One region of the Phyllobacterium sp. UNC302MFCol5.2 genome, then DNA from elsewhere that is predicted to be linked to it. Evidence: riboswitches for the same ligand, from Rfam matches in the RefSeq annotation. Region 1 holds a riboswitch; each other region holds the start of a gene.
The links. Region 1 has a riboswitch for cobalamin ahead of bluB (5,6-dimethylbenzimidazole synthase). Riboswitches for the same ligand answer to the same signal wherever they lie in the genome.

Region 1 (5,136 bases):
GCTTGCGCGACGAAAGATAGTTCACCTGGCTGCGGCCTGGCGCCAGTGTGCGGGCGTTCTTGCCGCGAACCCCGAAGAGCAAGACTTCGGTGACGTTGCGAAAATAGAAGCCCACGCCGCGCCCGTCAGAGCCGCCATCCTTGCGCACCTTGTGCCAGATGATGTTCGACTTGTACTCGAATCCCCAGGATTGCATGACCCGCAGCCCCTCCGGCAGCAGCGCATTCGGCACCCACAGGTAGAGATGCGCAGGTTGCGCCGTCAGGTCGGCGATCGGCAGGGCGCAGATATCGTCGGTCGTCATCGTGCCGTAGCGGGACAGGCGCTTGTGCTCCGGAGCGACCTTTCCGGTGCGATTTGTGAAGCGCCACGGCGGATCGGCAAGGACGGTGTGATAACGCTTTCCTGCGGTTCGTTTCGCCAAATCTATGGCTGCGTCCATAACTTCAGCGTTCACGACAAACCTCCGGTGAGAAAAGAACGAAAGCAGAACACATAACGATTGTCAATCGGAGACGATTCGCCTTTCCAGTGGGTTGTAGCATGCCATAGGCGCAAGGTATTGCCGAGCCGCAATAGTTCACCGAATTCTCATGACTCTTTTTGACAGATTCATCAGGGATATTCGCTGGTGTTGCCCGCAGTTTTTCATAAAATGCGGCGGCTTTCACGGCGCATATTTTCAGGAGCGTTTATGAACGACCTTTTTTCAAACGGCCCCGAGATATTGCCCGCGCGCAAGCTCAGCGGGCGTGTCAGCGGCCTGTTCGAGGCACGCGCCGGCGATTTCGTGACGGCGCCGTCAGCGGAACTCAAAGTCACTTTCGACGGAATTGTCGGTGATTTCCATGCCGGCCCGACGCGGAAATCCGGCGGTCGCGAGCCTTGGTATCCGCGCGGCACTGAAATGCGCAACGAACGGCAACTCTCGATTCTTGCGCCGGACGAACTCGTACAAGTTGCAGCCGGCATGGGGCTTGCCGAACTCAGGGCAGAGTGGATCGGCGGCAACATGCTGATCGACGGGATCTCGTCGCTTTCGATGCTCCCGCCGCGGACGCTGATATTTTTCGAGGGCGGTGTCACGCTGAAGGTCGACGGCCAGAACGCGCCCTGCAAGATCGCCGGGCGCTCGATCGGCGAACATGCGGGAACGGCCGACCATACCGCGACTGCGCTCGATTTCGTTCGGGTCTCGCGGCGGATGCGCGGCATCGTCGCCTGGGTCGAAAAGCCCGGAACGATCGGCAATGGCGAAAAGGTGGATGTGCGCATTCCCGAACAATGGATTTATCGCCCCTGAGGCTTGCGCGCGCCCGGGAATTGTGGCGAATGATCAGGCAGGTCCGGTGCCTGCGGCAAGCGTTGCGGGAGAATCGGGAAGCCGGTGAAAATCCGGCACGTGCCCAGCGCTGTAAGGGGGGATGGACGCGCATTTGCCACGGAACGTTCCGGAAGGCGCGCGGCTCAGGTGAACCTCAGTCAGAAGACCGGCCGGACCTCATAGCTCGAACCGCGTGGACGGCGGCGAGAGTTTCAAGCGTTGTTGGGAGTAAACAATGCACGATAAATGCCATGGTCCGACTGCCGCCGACAATTTTTCCAAAGATGAACGCGCGGCGGTCTACAAAGCCATCCATACGCGCCGTGATGTGCGCGACCAGTTTCTTCCCAAGCCCATACCCGACGATGTGCTTATGCGCCTGCTCGATGCGGCCCACCACGCGCCTTCGGTCGGCTTCATGCAGCCCTGGAATTTCATCCTGATCAGCGATCCCGAGTGCAAGCAGGAGGTGCATCAAGCCTTCACCCGCGCCAATGAGGAAGCGAGGGCAATGTTCACTGACGATCGCCAGGCGCTTTATGGTGCGCTGAAACTCGAAGGCATCCTCAAGGCGCCGCTCAACATCTGCATCACCTGCGATCGCACCCGTGGCGGGCGCGTCGTCCTTGGCCGCACCCATAACCGTCAGATGGACCTCTACAGTACCGTCTGCGCAGTGCAGAATCTCTGGCTTGCAGCGCGCGCCGAAGGCGTCGGCGTCGGCTGGGTCAGCATTTACCATGATGCCGACATGCGCCGAATCCTCGGCATTCCCGCGCATGTCGAGATCGTCGCCTATCTCTGCGTCGGCTATGTGGATGAGCTCTACCAGGCGCCGGAGCTTGAGCAGCGCGGATGGCGCAAGCGACTGCCGCTGGATGAACTCATTTTCCGGGACCGCTGGAGTGGATGCGATGATCCAGAAACGCTCAGCTCTGATCATCCTCATCCGGATCGAGCAGGCGTGTCGCCCGCCACTCCGTCAGTTTCCGGTTGATCGCTTCCAGCACGAAGAAACGCGCCGACTCCTTGTCGTAACCGTCGTCACGAAGCTCATCGTAATCCGTGTGCTGGTGCCGGACATGCGCGACCGTCGCCAGCCACACCGCAATCGGCGGCGGCAGCGTCTTCATATGCGGGGCATTTGCGGCGGCGCGGATCGGCTCGGAATCCGAATAGGGTACGGCCGGTAGCAGAAGTGTCAAAGCCTTGTTGATGGCGCGCTGGCGGTTCGTTCCGATGCTCATGCCGCTATCCTAGCCGATTCTCGTCCTATTTCAGGCGCGGCAAAAAATGTCGTCAACGGCAAAAACAACTTGCTTATGTGGCGTTTGTCACATAAACATATCTTTATGTCTTTTGAGGATTGGAAGCATGGACAAGCGTGATCTCAACCTGGACCTGATGGTCGATACGCTGAAAGCGGCGGCCGAGCCGAGCCGCCTGCGCATCCTCGCGCTCCTGTCACGCGGCGACCTGACCGTTTCCGATCTTACCTCCATTCTTGGTCAGTCGCAGCCGCGCGTGTCGCGGCATTTGAAGCTGCTGTTCGAGGCCAGCCTCATCAATCGCTACCAGGAGGGTTCCTGGGCCTATTTCCGCCTGGCCGACTCGCTGATCGTCGGTGACATCGCCCGGTCGCTGCTCGACCGCCTCGACTTTTCCGATCCTTTGCTTGAACGCGATCTCGAGCGGCTTTCCTCAGTGAAGTTGCAGCGGCGCGAACGCGCAGCCGCCTATTTCAGCGCCAATGCAACGAGCTGGGATATGATCCGGTCGTTGCACGCGCCGGATGGCGCGGTGGAAGCAGCGCTCCTCAAGATCGTCGGCCGCAAGCCGTTTCAGGCGATGCTTGATGTCGGCACGGGGACGGGCCGCCTGCTTGAACTCTTTTCGCCACTCTATATTCGCGGCGTCGGCATCGACATAAACCGCGACATGCTGACGGTTGCTCGCTCCAATCTCGATCGCGACGGGATTACCAATGCGCAGGTGCGCCATGGCGATGTCTATTCCCTGCCGGTGGATCGCGAATCCTTCGATCTTGTTACCGTCCACCAGGTTCTGCACTTCCTCGATAACCCCGCCGAAGCAATCCGCGAAGCGGCTCGTGCATTGCGGGCAGGCGGGCGCATGCTCATCGTTGATTTTGCTCCGCACGAACTTGAGTTCCTGCGCGACAACCATGCCCATATGCGTCTCGGCTTCAGCGATGCGCAGATGCGCGAATGGCTTACGGAAGCCGGTTTGATGCTCGAAGAGAGCACGGAACTTGAACCGAAAGACAAGAATAAATTAACCGTCAAACTGTGGCTGGCACGCGACCCGCGCCTGCTGATTGCAGATCCCGATTTAACCTCCCGCGTCACGGAGAGTGTCTGATGAGTTTCTTTCGCCAATCGCGCCGCCCCGATATCGGTCACAATATCCGTGTGTCCTTCGAGTTCTTCCCGCCGAAGACGGAAGTCATGGAGGAACGGCTTTGGGAGACGGTGACGCGCCTTGCGCCGCTCAATCCTGAATTCGTCTCGGTGACCTACGGTGCCGGCGGTTCGACGCGCGAGCGGACCGCCCGCACGATCAACCGCATCCTGACCGAAACAGACGTCAATGCCGCTGCGCATCTTACCTGCGTCGATGCGACGAAGGAGGAAGTCGATACGGTGGTGCGCGAGTTTGCCGCCATGGGCGTCAAGCGCTTCGTTGCCCTGCGGGGCGATCCGGCAAGCGGCGTCGGTTCGCACTACAAGCCGACACCCCGCGGCTATGAGAACGGCGCTGATCTCGTTGCCGGGCTGAAAGCCTTTGCCGATTTCGATATCTCGGTTTCGGCCTATCCGGAAAAGCATCCGGAAAGCCCGGACTTCGCCACCGATATCGACATGCTCAAGCGCAAGGTCGACAATGGCGCGACACGGGCGATCACTCAGTTCTTCTTCGAGAACGATCTCTACGAGCGCTATGTCGAAAAGGTTCGCCGTGCCGGTATCTATATTCCGATCCTTCCGGGCATCCTGCCGATCCACAATTTCACGCAGGTGACGAATTTCTGCTCGAAGGCGGGCACGCACATTCCCAACTGGCTGGCCGAGCGCTTCGAGGGTCTCGAGAACGACCCGCAGACGCACCAGCTCGTCGCTTCGGCAGTCGCCGCCGAACAGGTGCTCGACCTCGTCGAAAGGGGTGCGCAGGATTTCCACTTCTATACGATGAACCGGGCCGACCTTGCTTTTGCCATCTGCCATCTCATCGGAATTCGGCCGGGCAGCAATGTCGTTGAGGCCAATTTGGCCGGGGCCGCGGCATAAGACCCGCCTCTGAAATGGGAAACGGCCCGACTGCCATGATCGGGCCGCTCCATGTTTCACCTACTTAACGGTCAGAGACCATCTACGTAGCGCTCTTATATTTACTCAGGGGATGAGTCCTACGACCATTGCACCGATAAATGCGAACGCTGCACAGATCATAAGGACATTCATCGATCGAGTTAGTCCCATCGTTTGTCTCCTGCAGTTAACCGATTTAGCATAGCGCAAATTTGCCACAGAAAAAGCCCAAATATTACGGTCTCATGACGCCGGGGAGAGAAAATTTTTGCCTGATAAACCTAAGTTTCTGAAATGAAACACATTTGACAGGGCAAAAAAATTTCGAGATCACGATAAAATGTTCCGAAATGAGGCATATATTTGCACTGCAGCATTTTTGCCACTAAAGGGCGCCGAAGCCCGTTTCAGCCACAATTGAGCCATAATTGGCCGTTCGTGGATATGTCGCTTTATTGAAAACTTTAGGTTTTTTACCGTTTT
Region 2 (5,136 bases), 170 kb from region 1:
GGTCGCGCGCAATGGCTGCAGGCGCTGGCCTGCGGTGTGCCGTCCTCCATCCACATGAATCCCGTGCTCCTGAAGCCGCAGTCGGAAACCGGCAGCCAGATCATCGTGCAAGGCAAGGTCTGGGGCCAGGCGAAGGGCCGGAACTACCAGAAGCTCAAGGGGCAACTGCTCGATGCCGTGATGCAGTCCTTTGACATCGTTTGCGATGGTGCCGATCTCGTCATCGTCGAGGGCGCGGGCTCGCCTGCCGAAATCAATCTGCGGGCTGGCGATATCGCCAATATGGGCTTTGCAACCCGCGCCAATGTGCCGGTCGTTCTCGTCGGCGATATCGACCGCGGCGGCGTCATCGCATCGATTGTCGGCACCCACGCGATCCTGCCGCCGGAGGATCGCGCCGCGATCATCGGATATATCATCAACAAGTTTCGGGGCGACGTCTCGCTCTTCGACGAAGGCTTGAAGGCAATCACCCGGTTCACCGGCTGGCCTTCATTTGGCGTCGTGCCATGGCTGAAGGATGCTTCCCGGCTTCCCGCAGAAGATTCCGTCGTGCTGGAGCGATTGGTAAAGGGGAACGGCCGCGCGCTGAAAGTCGCGGTGCCAGTGCTTGACCGCATTGCCAATTTCGACGACCTCGATCCGCTGATGGCCGAGGCTGATGTCGATGTCGTGTTTGTCCGAAGCGGGGAGCAACTGCCCGTCGATGCCGGTCTCGTCATCATCCCCGGGTCGAAATCGACGATCGGTGATCTTATACGCTTCCGGGAAAACGGCTGGGACAAGGACCTCAACCTTCACCGGCGTCGCGGCGGCTCGATCATGGGCATATGCGGTGGATATCAGATGCTCGGGCGCACGGTGCGCGACCCTGAGGGCATCGAAGGTGCAGTGACGCAAATCGAGGGCCTTGGCCATCTCGATATCGAAACGGTGATGGAGCCGGAGAAGACCGTTCGCAATGTTGCGGCTCATTCGCTGCAATACGACGTGCCGCTGAGCGGCTATGAAATCCACCTTGGCAAGACGACCGGCCTGGATTGCAGCCGCCCGACGGCGATGATCAACGGCGTCGAGGATGGCGCGATTTCAGCCGACGGTAAGGTCTTCGGGACCTATATGCACGGCCTGTTCGGCACCGATGCCTATCGCTCCGCATTGCTGCGTTCGCTGGGAATCAACGCCAATGCCTTCGACTACAGGGCGGGCGTCGATGCCGCGCTCGATTCGATAGCCGACCAACTGGCTGAAGTCCTCGATGTCCATGCGTTGATCGCACGTTGAGTATGTAGACCTGTGCGAAACATTATTGGGTGCCAATCCTGGCGACGGATGACGAATACAGGAACACCGATCTCGAAGTTTTCCCTTGACCGTACTAAAGCGAAAAACGTCGCGCGGTTTCGTTTGACATTCTCGGTGCTTGGTGAATAACGTTCAACCCATGATTGGTTCCCGTTCGGCCAAAGGCCATGGGATCAAAAGGGAATGCGACGGCCGTACCCATCAGGGCGGCCCTACCGCAGCCGACCCCGCGACTGTAGAGCGGCGAGGATTCATGCCAAGGCCTAAGGCGCAAGCCGAGGGCAGCCACTGGGAAACCGGGAAGGCGGCATTGATCCTGCGACCCGCGAGCCAGGAGACCTGCCAGTCATAGGGCAATGGTGCCCAAGACCGAAGGGGAATGTCCCTTCTGGCCCTGCACGGAGGTTGTTATGGCTGCACGTACTTCGACTACGATATCTCTCCCGCTCGCATCGCGTCTGACGACGGCGGTGGTTTCAATGCTGCTCGGCGTGTTCATCGTTTATGGCGTGGGTCTTTCCCATTCCGAAACGCTGCACGATACGGCGCACGACACCCGCCATTCCTACGGATTCCCCTGCCACTGAGGTTGGAGCCCGGCTGGATGTAATGATTCGGCCGCCACCGCTTAAGCATTGAAAACTGAGGGTTTATCTGGTCCGGGTGTCGTTTCGACAGCCCGGTGTCTTGATATGGGAATTCGGAGAGATATCGATGTTGGTTAAATATCTTCTGGCTACGATCGTGGCCGGTCTGTTTGCTGGTATTCTATTGACGCCAGCCATGTACGTGCGCAGCGTGCCACTTATCCTGCACGCGGAAGAATATGAGAACGCCGCAGGCGGCCACGAGCACGAGCATGCCGCAGCGCCTGCCGCCGCCGGCGAGACCGCACCTGCCGTGGCGCCGCACACTCACGAAGAGGAAGAGGCGAGCCCGGCGCTGCCATTCGGCCGCTTGGGTAATACGTTGCTGATCAATCTTGTCGCCGGAGCGGGTTTCGCCCTGATCACTGGCGCGGCCGCCTTGTTTCTTGGACGCAAGATCACCGTGCAGAACGGCATTTATTGGGGCTTGGCCGGGTTCTTCATCTTCAACCTCGCGCCATCGTTCAGTCTTGCCCCGGAACTGCCGGCCATGCCCGCCGCCGATCTCGCGACACGGCAAGCCTGGTGGCTCATCACGGTGCTGCTGACTGCGGGCGGCGTCTACTTCATCGTTCTGCGTGAGGAAATCTGGGCGAGGGTACTCGGCCTCGTGCTCATTGTTGCGCCGCATATCTATGGCGCTCCGGAAGCGGACGATCTTACTTCCGCCGTGCCGCCGACACTGGCATCCGAGTTCGCGGTATCGACGCTCGCGACCAACCTCTTCTTCTGGGTGGTGCTCGGCACTGCGCTCGGCTTTGCCATCCAGAGCTACGCGGCCTCGGAGCTTGAGGCCTGATGGCCGTGCTGGAGCGCGGGGTCACCTTTGTGCTCGGCGGCGCGCGCTCCGGCAAATCCTCCTTTGCCGAAGGACTGATCGAGTCATCCGGCAAGGAGGCGATCTATCTTGCGACGGGCAGGGCGTGGGACGATGAGATGTCCGCTCGCATCGACCACCACAAGGCGCGGCGCGGCGTATTGTGGACGACGGTCGAAGAACCGCTCGATCTGGTTTCCGCGCTGGAAGTGCATGCGGCCGAGGGCACAGCGGTTCTTGTCGACTGCCTGACACTTTGGGTCACCAACCTCATGATGGCCGAGCGTGATGTCATGGCGGAAACGGCAAGGTTTGCCGCAGCTCTGCCGCATCTCAAAGGTGCGGTCGTTTGCGTCTCCAACGAGGTTGGCCTCGGCATCGTTCCGGAGAACCGCATGGCACGCGACTTTCGCGATCATGCCGGTCGTCTCCATCAAGCTGTGGCTGGCGCCGCGGCAACAGTCTATTTCGTGGCAGCAGGTCTGCCGCTCAAAATGAAGGGATAACAACATGCAGGGTCAGAAGATTCCGGCAACGGTCATCACCGGCTTCCTTGGTTCGGGCAAGACGACGATGATCCGCAATCTGCTCGAGAATGCCGATGGCAAGCGCATTGCGCTGATCATCAATGAATTCGGCGATCTCGGTGTCGATGGCGGGTTGCTCAAGGGCTGCGGTATCGAGGCTTGTCGCGACGAGGATGTGATCGAACTCAACAATGGCTGCATCTGCTGCACCGTGGCTGATGATTTCATCCCGACCATGACGAAACTGCTCGATCGTCCCGATCGTCCTGATCATATCGTCATCGAAACTTCGGGCCTTGCGCTCCCGCAACCGCTGGTGGCGGCATTCAACTGGCCGGAAATCAAGACGCAGGTGACTGTCGACGGCGTCGTGACCGTGATCGATGCCGCCGCAGTTTCGGAAGGTCGCTTTGCCGACGATCACGACAAGGTCGACGCGCAGCGGTCGCAGGACGAATCGCTCGACCATGAGAGCCCGCTCGAAGAACTCTTCGAGGACCAGATCCGTGCAGCGGACCTCATCATTCTCAACAAGACCGATCTCATCAGCGGCGATGAACTCGACGGGGTGAAGGGCGACGTACAAAGCCGTTCGGTGCGTGCCCTCAACATGATCCCCGCAAGCTTCGGCAGGATCAGCAACCAACTGCTGCTTGGCCTTGGCGTCGGTACCGAGCAGGATATTGCCAACCGCAAGTCGCATCATGAGATGGAGCATGAAGCCCGCGAGGAACACAGCCATGACGAATTTGAGAGCTTCGTCGTTGGCCTCGGGCCGGTTTCCGAGCCGAAGTCTTTTGTCGAGAAGCTGAAAGGCGTGATCGCCGATCATGACGTTCTGCGCCTCAAGGGCTTCGTCGATGTTCCGGGCAAGCCGATGCGCCTCGTTGTCCAGGCGGTAGGCTCGCGCATCGAGCATTATTTCGATCGCAGCTGGCATCCGGGCGAGGAGCGGCAGACACGGCTCGTCGTCATCGGCCTTCACGATATCGACGCGGTAGCCATCGAATCGGCGATGAACGCGGCGGCTGCCTGATAAGGAAGACTGATGCATCTCCTGCTTGCCCAGAAAGGCACGATAGCCGAAGGCACCGAGGCAATCGATCTCGGCCAGACGCCGGGAGATGTGCTTTTTCTTTCGGCGGCCGACACGGAGCTGGCCAGCCTTGCCTCGGCCCATCGCCACAATGGCGAAGGGCTCTCCTTGCGCCTCGCCAACATGATGGCGCTGGCGCATCCGATGTCGGTCGATGCTTATGTCGAACGCACCGCGCGTCACGCCAAACTGATTGTCGTGCGCATCATCGGCGGCGAGAGCTACTGGCCTTATGGTCTCGAAGCGCTCCACGCCTGCGCGATCAATCACAAGGTGCAGCTGGCGGTTCTTCCGGGCGACGACAAACCCGATCCCGGCCTTGATCGCTTTTCGACGGTGCTGCGGCAAGATCGAGACGCGCTCTGGCACTATCTGCTTGAGGGCGGCGCGCAAAACGCGAGCCGTTTTCTCGACTATTGCGGCGCGATTGTCGATGGAGCCGAGAAACCGCAGGAGGCGGCGCCACTGCTGAAGGCGGGCGTGTGGTGGCCCGGCGAGCCGGCGCCATCGCTCGACCTGTTGCGGTCGCATTGGCAGGCGGACGCATCGATCGTTGCCATCTGCTTTTACCGCGCGCTGGTGCAGAGCGGACAGACCCAACCGGTCGAGGCGCTGGTCGATGCCTTGAGGCTCAAGGGTCTCAATCCCTTGCCCGTGTTTGTATCGAGCCTGAAAGACCCGGTTTCCGTGGCGACGCTTGAAAGCATATTCGGTGAGGCGGCACCCGTCGTTGTTCTCAATGCC
Region 3 (5,136 bases), on a different contig from region 1:
CGTGCGGCATTCATCGCCCGCCAGCCCATGGGACGCCTCGGCTTGCCGGAAGAGATTGCCGATCTTGCCGTCTATCTTGCCGGCGCGACCTACACGACCGGCCAAGCCTACAATATCGATGGCGGCTGGACCGTCTAACCAAAGGAATAAACGATGAAATTTCTACGCTATGGCGCCCCCGGGCAGGAAAAGCCCGGCATACTCGACACTAAGGGCCAGATTCGCGATCTCTCGGGGAAAGTCAGCGACCTTTCGGGCGCCGTACTCGATCCAGCAGCGCTGGCAAAGCTGGCCGATCTCGATATGGATGGCCTTCCGCTCGTCGAGGGCGCCCCGCGCCTTGGTCCCTGCATTGCCGGCACCGGAAAGTTCATCTGCATCGGCCTCAACTATGCCGACCATGCAGCAGAATCCGGGATGGCCGTGCCACCGGAACCCGTGATCTTCATGAAGGCGACCTCCGCCATTGTCGGGCCGAATGACGACCTGCTCATACCGCGCGGTTCGGAAAAGACCGACTGGGAAGTGGAACTCGGCGTCGTCATCGGCCGTACCGCAAAATATGTCAGCGAAGCCGACGCGCTCGACTACGTCGCCGGCTACTGCACCGTCCATGACGTCAGCGAGCGCGCGTTCCAGATCGAGCGTGCCGGGCAATGGACCAAGGGCAAGAGCTGCGACACGTTCGGGCCGACCGGTCCGTGGCTGGTAACGAAGGAAGAGATCGCCGACCCGCAAAACCTCAAAATGTGGCTCACCGTCAATGGCGAGACGATGCAGAACGGCTCGACAAAGACCATGGTTTACGGCGTTGCCTTCCTCGTCTCCTATCTCAGCCAGTTCATGAGCCTGCAGCCCGGCGACATCATTTCAACCGGCACGCCGCCCGGCGTCGGGATGGGCATGAAGCCGCCGCGCTATCTGAAGGCGAGCGATGTCATCGAGCTTGGAATTGAAGGCCTTGGCAACCAGAAGCAGGTGGCGCGCGCCGACACCTGATCATTTGCGACAAACTAAAATTGAAAACGAGATTACTGGGCAATTTCAGGAGCAAGACATGACCCGCATCACCGATCTTCGGGTTTTCGACATCCGTTTCCCTACGTCGCAGGGGCTTGACGGTTCCGACGCGATGAACCCGGATCCGGATTATTCGGCGGCCTATGTCGTTCTTGATACGGATAAGGGTGGTCTTGCCGGGCACGGCCTCACATTCACCATCGGGCGTGGCAACGAGATTTGCTGCCTCGCCATCGAAGCGATGAAGCATCTGGTCATCGGACTTGAACTCGACTGGGTGAAGGAAAATCCGGGACGCTTTTGGCATTTCATCACTGGCGACAGCCAATTGCGCTGGATCGGGCCGGACAAGGGCGCCATGCATCTTGCCACCGGCGCCGTCGTCAACGCCGTCTGGGACTTGCTGGCCAAGGAAGCCGGCAAACCAGTCTGGCAGCTGGTCGGCGAGATGACGCCGGAGGAAATCGTCAACATTGTCGATTTCCGCTACCTGACCGATGTTCTGACTCGCGACGAGGCACTCGACATTCTGCGGAAAGCCGATGCCGGTAAGGCGGAACGCATCGCTGCCCTCAAGGCCGAAGGCTATCCTTGCTATACGACCTCCGCCGGTTGGCTAGGCTATTCCGACGAAAAGCTGCGCCGGCTTTGCCAGGAGGCCGTCGATGCCGGCTTCAACCACGTCAAGATGAAGGTCGGGCGCGATCTCGAGGATGACATCCGCCGGCTGACGATCGCCCGCGAGGTGATCGGGCCAGACCGTATCCTGATGATCGATGCCAACCAGGTCTGGGAGGTCAACGAGGCCATCGACTGGGTGAAGAAGCTTGCCTTCGTCAAGCCGTTCTTCATCGAGGAACCGACGAGCCCGGATGATGTCGCCGGGCATCGCAAGATTCGCGAGGCGATCAAGCCGGTCAAGGTGGCGACCGGCGAGATGTGCCAGAACCGGATCATGTTCAAGCAGTTCATCGCTGAAGGTGCGATCGATGTGGTCCAGATCGATTCCTGCCGCATGGGCGGGCTCAACGAGGTGCTGGCGGTGCTGCTGATCGCGGCGAAATACAATCTGCCGGTCTGGCCGCATGCGGGTGGGGTTGGCCTCTGCGAATATGTGCAGCATTTGTCGATGATCGACTACATCGCGGTGTCGGGCACCAAGGAGGGGCGGGTGATCGAATATGTCGATCATCTGCACGAGCATTTCGTCGATCCCTGCGATATTCGCAATGCCGCCTATATGCCCCCTTCGATGCCGGGATTCTCGATAGAGATGAAGCCGGAATCGATCAGGCAATATCTGCATCGCCCAATGGTATGATCAGCGTCAGTGCCACAAATCGACAGCGCCCGGGGTCAAGGGTGCGGCGCACCATTTGACCGCAATGCCGCGTGTCGCCGTTCGTAAATGGGATGTCGTTTCCGCACCTATCCTTTTCCAAAGCCCGATGCTTTTATCGTAATCACTTGAGGTGCCGCTTTCTAGGGAAGGCGGAGAATTGGGAAGCCGGTTAAAACCCGGCGCTGCCCCCGCAACGGTAGTGGAGTAAAACGCGGCAAAACAGCCACTGGGAGTGCACCCCGGGAAGGCGCCGTGAAGTCTGAAAAGGCAACTCCAGAGCCCGGAAACCAGCCTTGAGGGAAAACCGACTGATCGCGGTGGGCGATCAAGGAGCATGGCTTTGTGCGGCCGACAAACGTTGGCTGCACGGACGTTCTTCTCCGTCACCACCAGTCAGTTCTTTGCAGGCTTAAGGCGAGGACGCGACATGGACATTCGCAATGAACTTCTCCGGAATCTCGGAAACCGGAAACCGGGCTACGGACTGGAACAGGCTTTCTACTCGGACCCAGACTACTACCGTCTCGACATGGAGACGATTTATTATCGCGACTGGCTGTTCATCGGCCATGATTGCGAAGTCGCCAAACCCGGCAATTATTTCACGGTACAGGTCGGCGACTACCCCGTCGTCATCGTTCGCGACCGCCAGGGACAGATTCGCGCCTTCCACAATTCCTGCCGCCATCGCGGTTCGCGCATCTGCGCGGGTGAGAAGGGGAGCTCGGCAAAACTCGTCTGCCCCTATCACCAGTGGACGTATGAGCTCGACGGACGTCTACTTTTTGCCCGCCAGATGGGTGACGATTTCGACGCGAGCCAGTTCAGTCTGAAAACGGTGCATTGCGAGAGCGTCGGCGGCTACATCTTCATCTGCCTGGCGCAGATCGCGCCCGATTTCACCCCGACACGAACCCTGCTCGAGCCGTACCTTGCGCCACACCGGCTGACGGAAACCAAGGTCGCCTTCCAGAGTTCGATCGTCGAGAAAGGCAACTGGAAGCTCGTCTGGGAGAATAACCGCGAGTGCTACCATTGCGCCGGCAACCATCCTGAGCTTTGCAAGACCTTCCCTGAAGCGCCGAGCGCCACCGGAATTCAGGGTTCGAAGGAAGATCCGGAAATGGTATCGCACTGGGACAAGTGCGAGGCGGCTGGTTTGCCAAGCGTATTCCGCATCGCTGAAGATGGGCAGTATCGGGCGACCCGTGTTCCGCTCATCAACAATGCCGAGAGCTATACTCTATCGGGCAAGCGCGCCGTCGGCCGTCAGCTCAGCGACGACGTCAACGCCAGGAGCATAGGTTCACTGCTCCTCTACCATTATCCAACGACCTGGAATCACATCCTTGGCGACCATGCGATCTCTTTCCGTGTCTTGCCACTCGGTCCGAACGAGACGCAAGTCACGACCAAGTGGCTAGTTCATAAGGATGCGGTTGAGGGCGTCGATTATAATCTCGAAGAGCTGACGCATGTCTGGCTGGAAACCAACGATCAGGACCGTCGCATCGTCGAAGAAAACGCGTTCGGCATTCGCTCGCCGGCCTATGAACCCGGTCCCTATTCGGTCGAGCATGAAGGCGGCGTCCTTCAATTCCTGGAATGGTATAGCAATGCCATGGAAGCGCGGCTTTCCGGCGATACGAAACTCAGCAGGGTTGCTTGAATGAACATTGGCGTTTCCCAGAATTATCCGCACCTCGACCAGATGCAGCCGTGGAACGACCGGCTGCATCTCGAATGTCTTTCGGTCGTCGAGGAAGCGCCCAATGTGAAGACCTTCACCTTCCGCTCGGATAATCATAACTGGTTTCGTTATGAGCCTGGCCAGTTCATGACCTTCGAGCTGCCCGTGCAACCGGAAGCGGTTTTGCGCACCTTTACATTGTCATCGAGCCCCTCCCGACCCTTCACCGTCGCCGTGACGGTCAAGGCGCAGGAAGATAGCATCGGCACGCGCTGGATGCTCGATCATCTCATGCCGGGCGTGCGCCTCAAGGCCTTTGGCCCGCTCGGCGACTTTTCGATGCGCAAGCATCCCGGCAGCAAGTATCTTTTCATATCAGCCGGCTCAGGCATCACGCCCATGATGTCGATGACGCGCTGGATGCATGATTGCGCGCCGCAGAGCGATATCAATTTCGTTACCTGCGCGCGGCGTCCGAGCGATATCATTTTCCGCAAGGAACTCGAATATCTGACGAGTTGCATGCCGAACCTGAAATTGACCTTCCTCATCAAGGAGCACGAGATGGGGCAGGTCTGGACCGGCATACGCGGCAGGCTCGAAACGCCGAAGCTGCCGCTGCTCGCCCCGGACTTCAAGGACAGGACCATTTTCTGCTGCGGTCCGGAAAGCTTCATGCGTGATGTGCGCAATATGCTCGAAGCGTCCGGATTCGACATGGCCCACTACCATCAGGAAAGCTTCGGCCCGGCGCCCGAGCCTGTCCTGCCGATGCTCGACGGGATCTCCACGGAGCCGGCCGCGAGCGCGACGGTGACGTTCTCGATGTCGAGCATGGAGGTGCCATGCGCGGCCGGAGAAACGATCCTCAAGGCGGCGCGCGGTGCTGGCATCCGCATTGCCGCCGCCTGCGAGTCGGGTCTTTGCGGCACGTGCAAAGTTATGAAGCTCGCCGGCAACGTCGACATGGACCACAATGGCGGCATCCTCGATGAGGAAATCGACGAGGGCTATATCCTCGCCTGCTGCTCCAAGCCGCTCGGCAATGTCGAAGTCGAGGCTTAAGGCAAACGGCGACCGTAGA

Region 2: linked by a shared signal. The riboswitch ahead of BR48_RS0113475 (CbtB domain-containing protein) and the one ahead of bluB (5,6-dimethylbenzimidazole synthase) in region 1 are both predicted to bind cobalamin.
Region 3: linked by a shared signal. The riboswitch ahead of BR48_RS0100600 (aromatic ring-hydroxylating dioxygenase subunit alpha) and the one ahead of bluB (5,6-dimethylbenzimidazole synthase) in region 1 are both predicted to bind cobalamin.

The regions. Positions count from the first base shown of each region.
Region 1 covers NZ_JMLL01000011.1:610,897-616,032, reverse strand. The annotation lists gene BR48_RS0114290 (MT-A70 family methyltransferase) at 1-457, opposite strand, end outside; gene BR48_RS0114285 (molybdenum cofactor sulfurase) at 695-1,303, shown strand; cobalamin riboswitch at 1,331-1,514, shown strand; gene bluB (5,6-dimethylbenzimidazole synthase) at 1,560-2,321, shown strand; gene BR48_RS0114275 (DUF2293 domain-containing protein) at 2,254-2,571, opposite strand; gene BR48_RS0114270 (metalloregulator ArsR/SmtB family transcription factor) at 2,699-3,706, shown strand; gene metF (methylenetetrahydrofolate reductase [NAD(P)H]) at 3,706-4,632, shown strand; gene BR48_RS0114260 (DMT family transporter) at 5,127-5,136, opposite strand, start outside.
Region 2 covers NZ_JMLL01000011.1:441,169-446,304, reverse strand. The annotation lists gene BR48_RS0113480 (cobyric acid synthase) at 1-1,284, shown strand, start outside; cobalamin riboswitch at 1,433-1,667, shown strand; gene BR48_RS0113475 (CbtB domain-containing protein) at 1,716-1,892, shown strand; gene BR48_RS0113470 (CbtA family protein) at 2,020-2,751, shown strand; gene cobU (bifunctional adenosylcobinamide kinase/adenosylcobinamide-phosphate guanylyltransferase) at 2,751-3,275, shown strand; gene cobW (cobalamin biosynthesis protein CobW) at 3,280-4,332, shown strand; gene cobN (cobaltochelatase subunit CobN) at 4,345-5,136, shown strand, end outside.
Region 3 covers NZ_JMLL01000001.1:126,135-131,270, forward strand. The annotation lists gene BR48_RS0100585 (SDR family oxidoreductase) at 1-138, shown strand, start outside; gene BR48_RS0100590 (fumarylacetoacetate hydrolase family protein) at 154-999, shown strand; gene BR48_RS0100595 (L-fuconate dehydratase) at 1,058-2,341, shown strand; cobalamin riboswitch at 2,474-2,673, shown strand; gene BR48_RS0100600 (aromatic ring-hydroxylating dioxygenase subunit alpha) at 2,790-4,031, shown strand; gene BR48_RS0100605 (hybrid-cluster NAD(P)-dependent oxidoreductase) at 4,032-5,117, shown strand.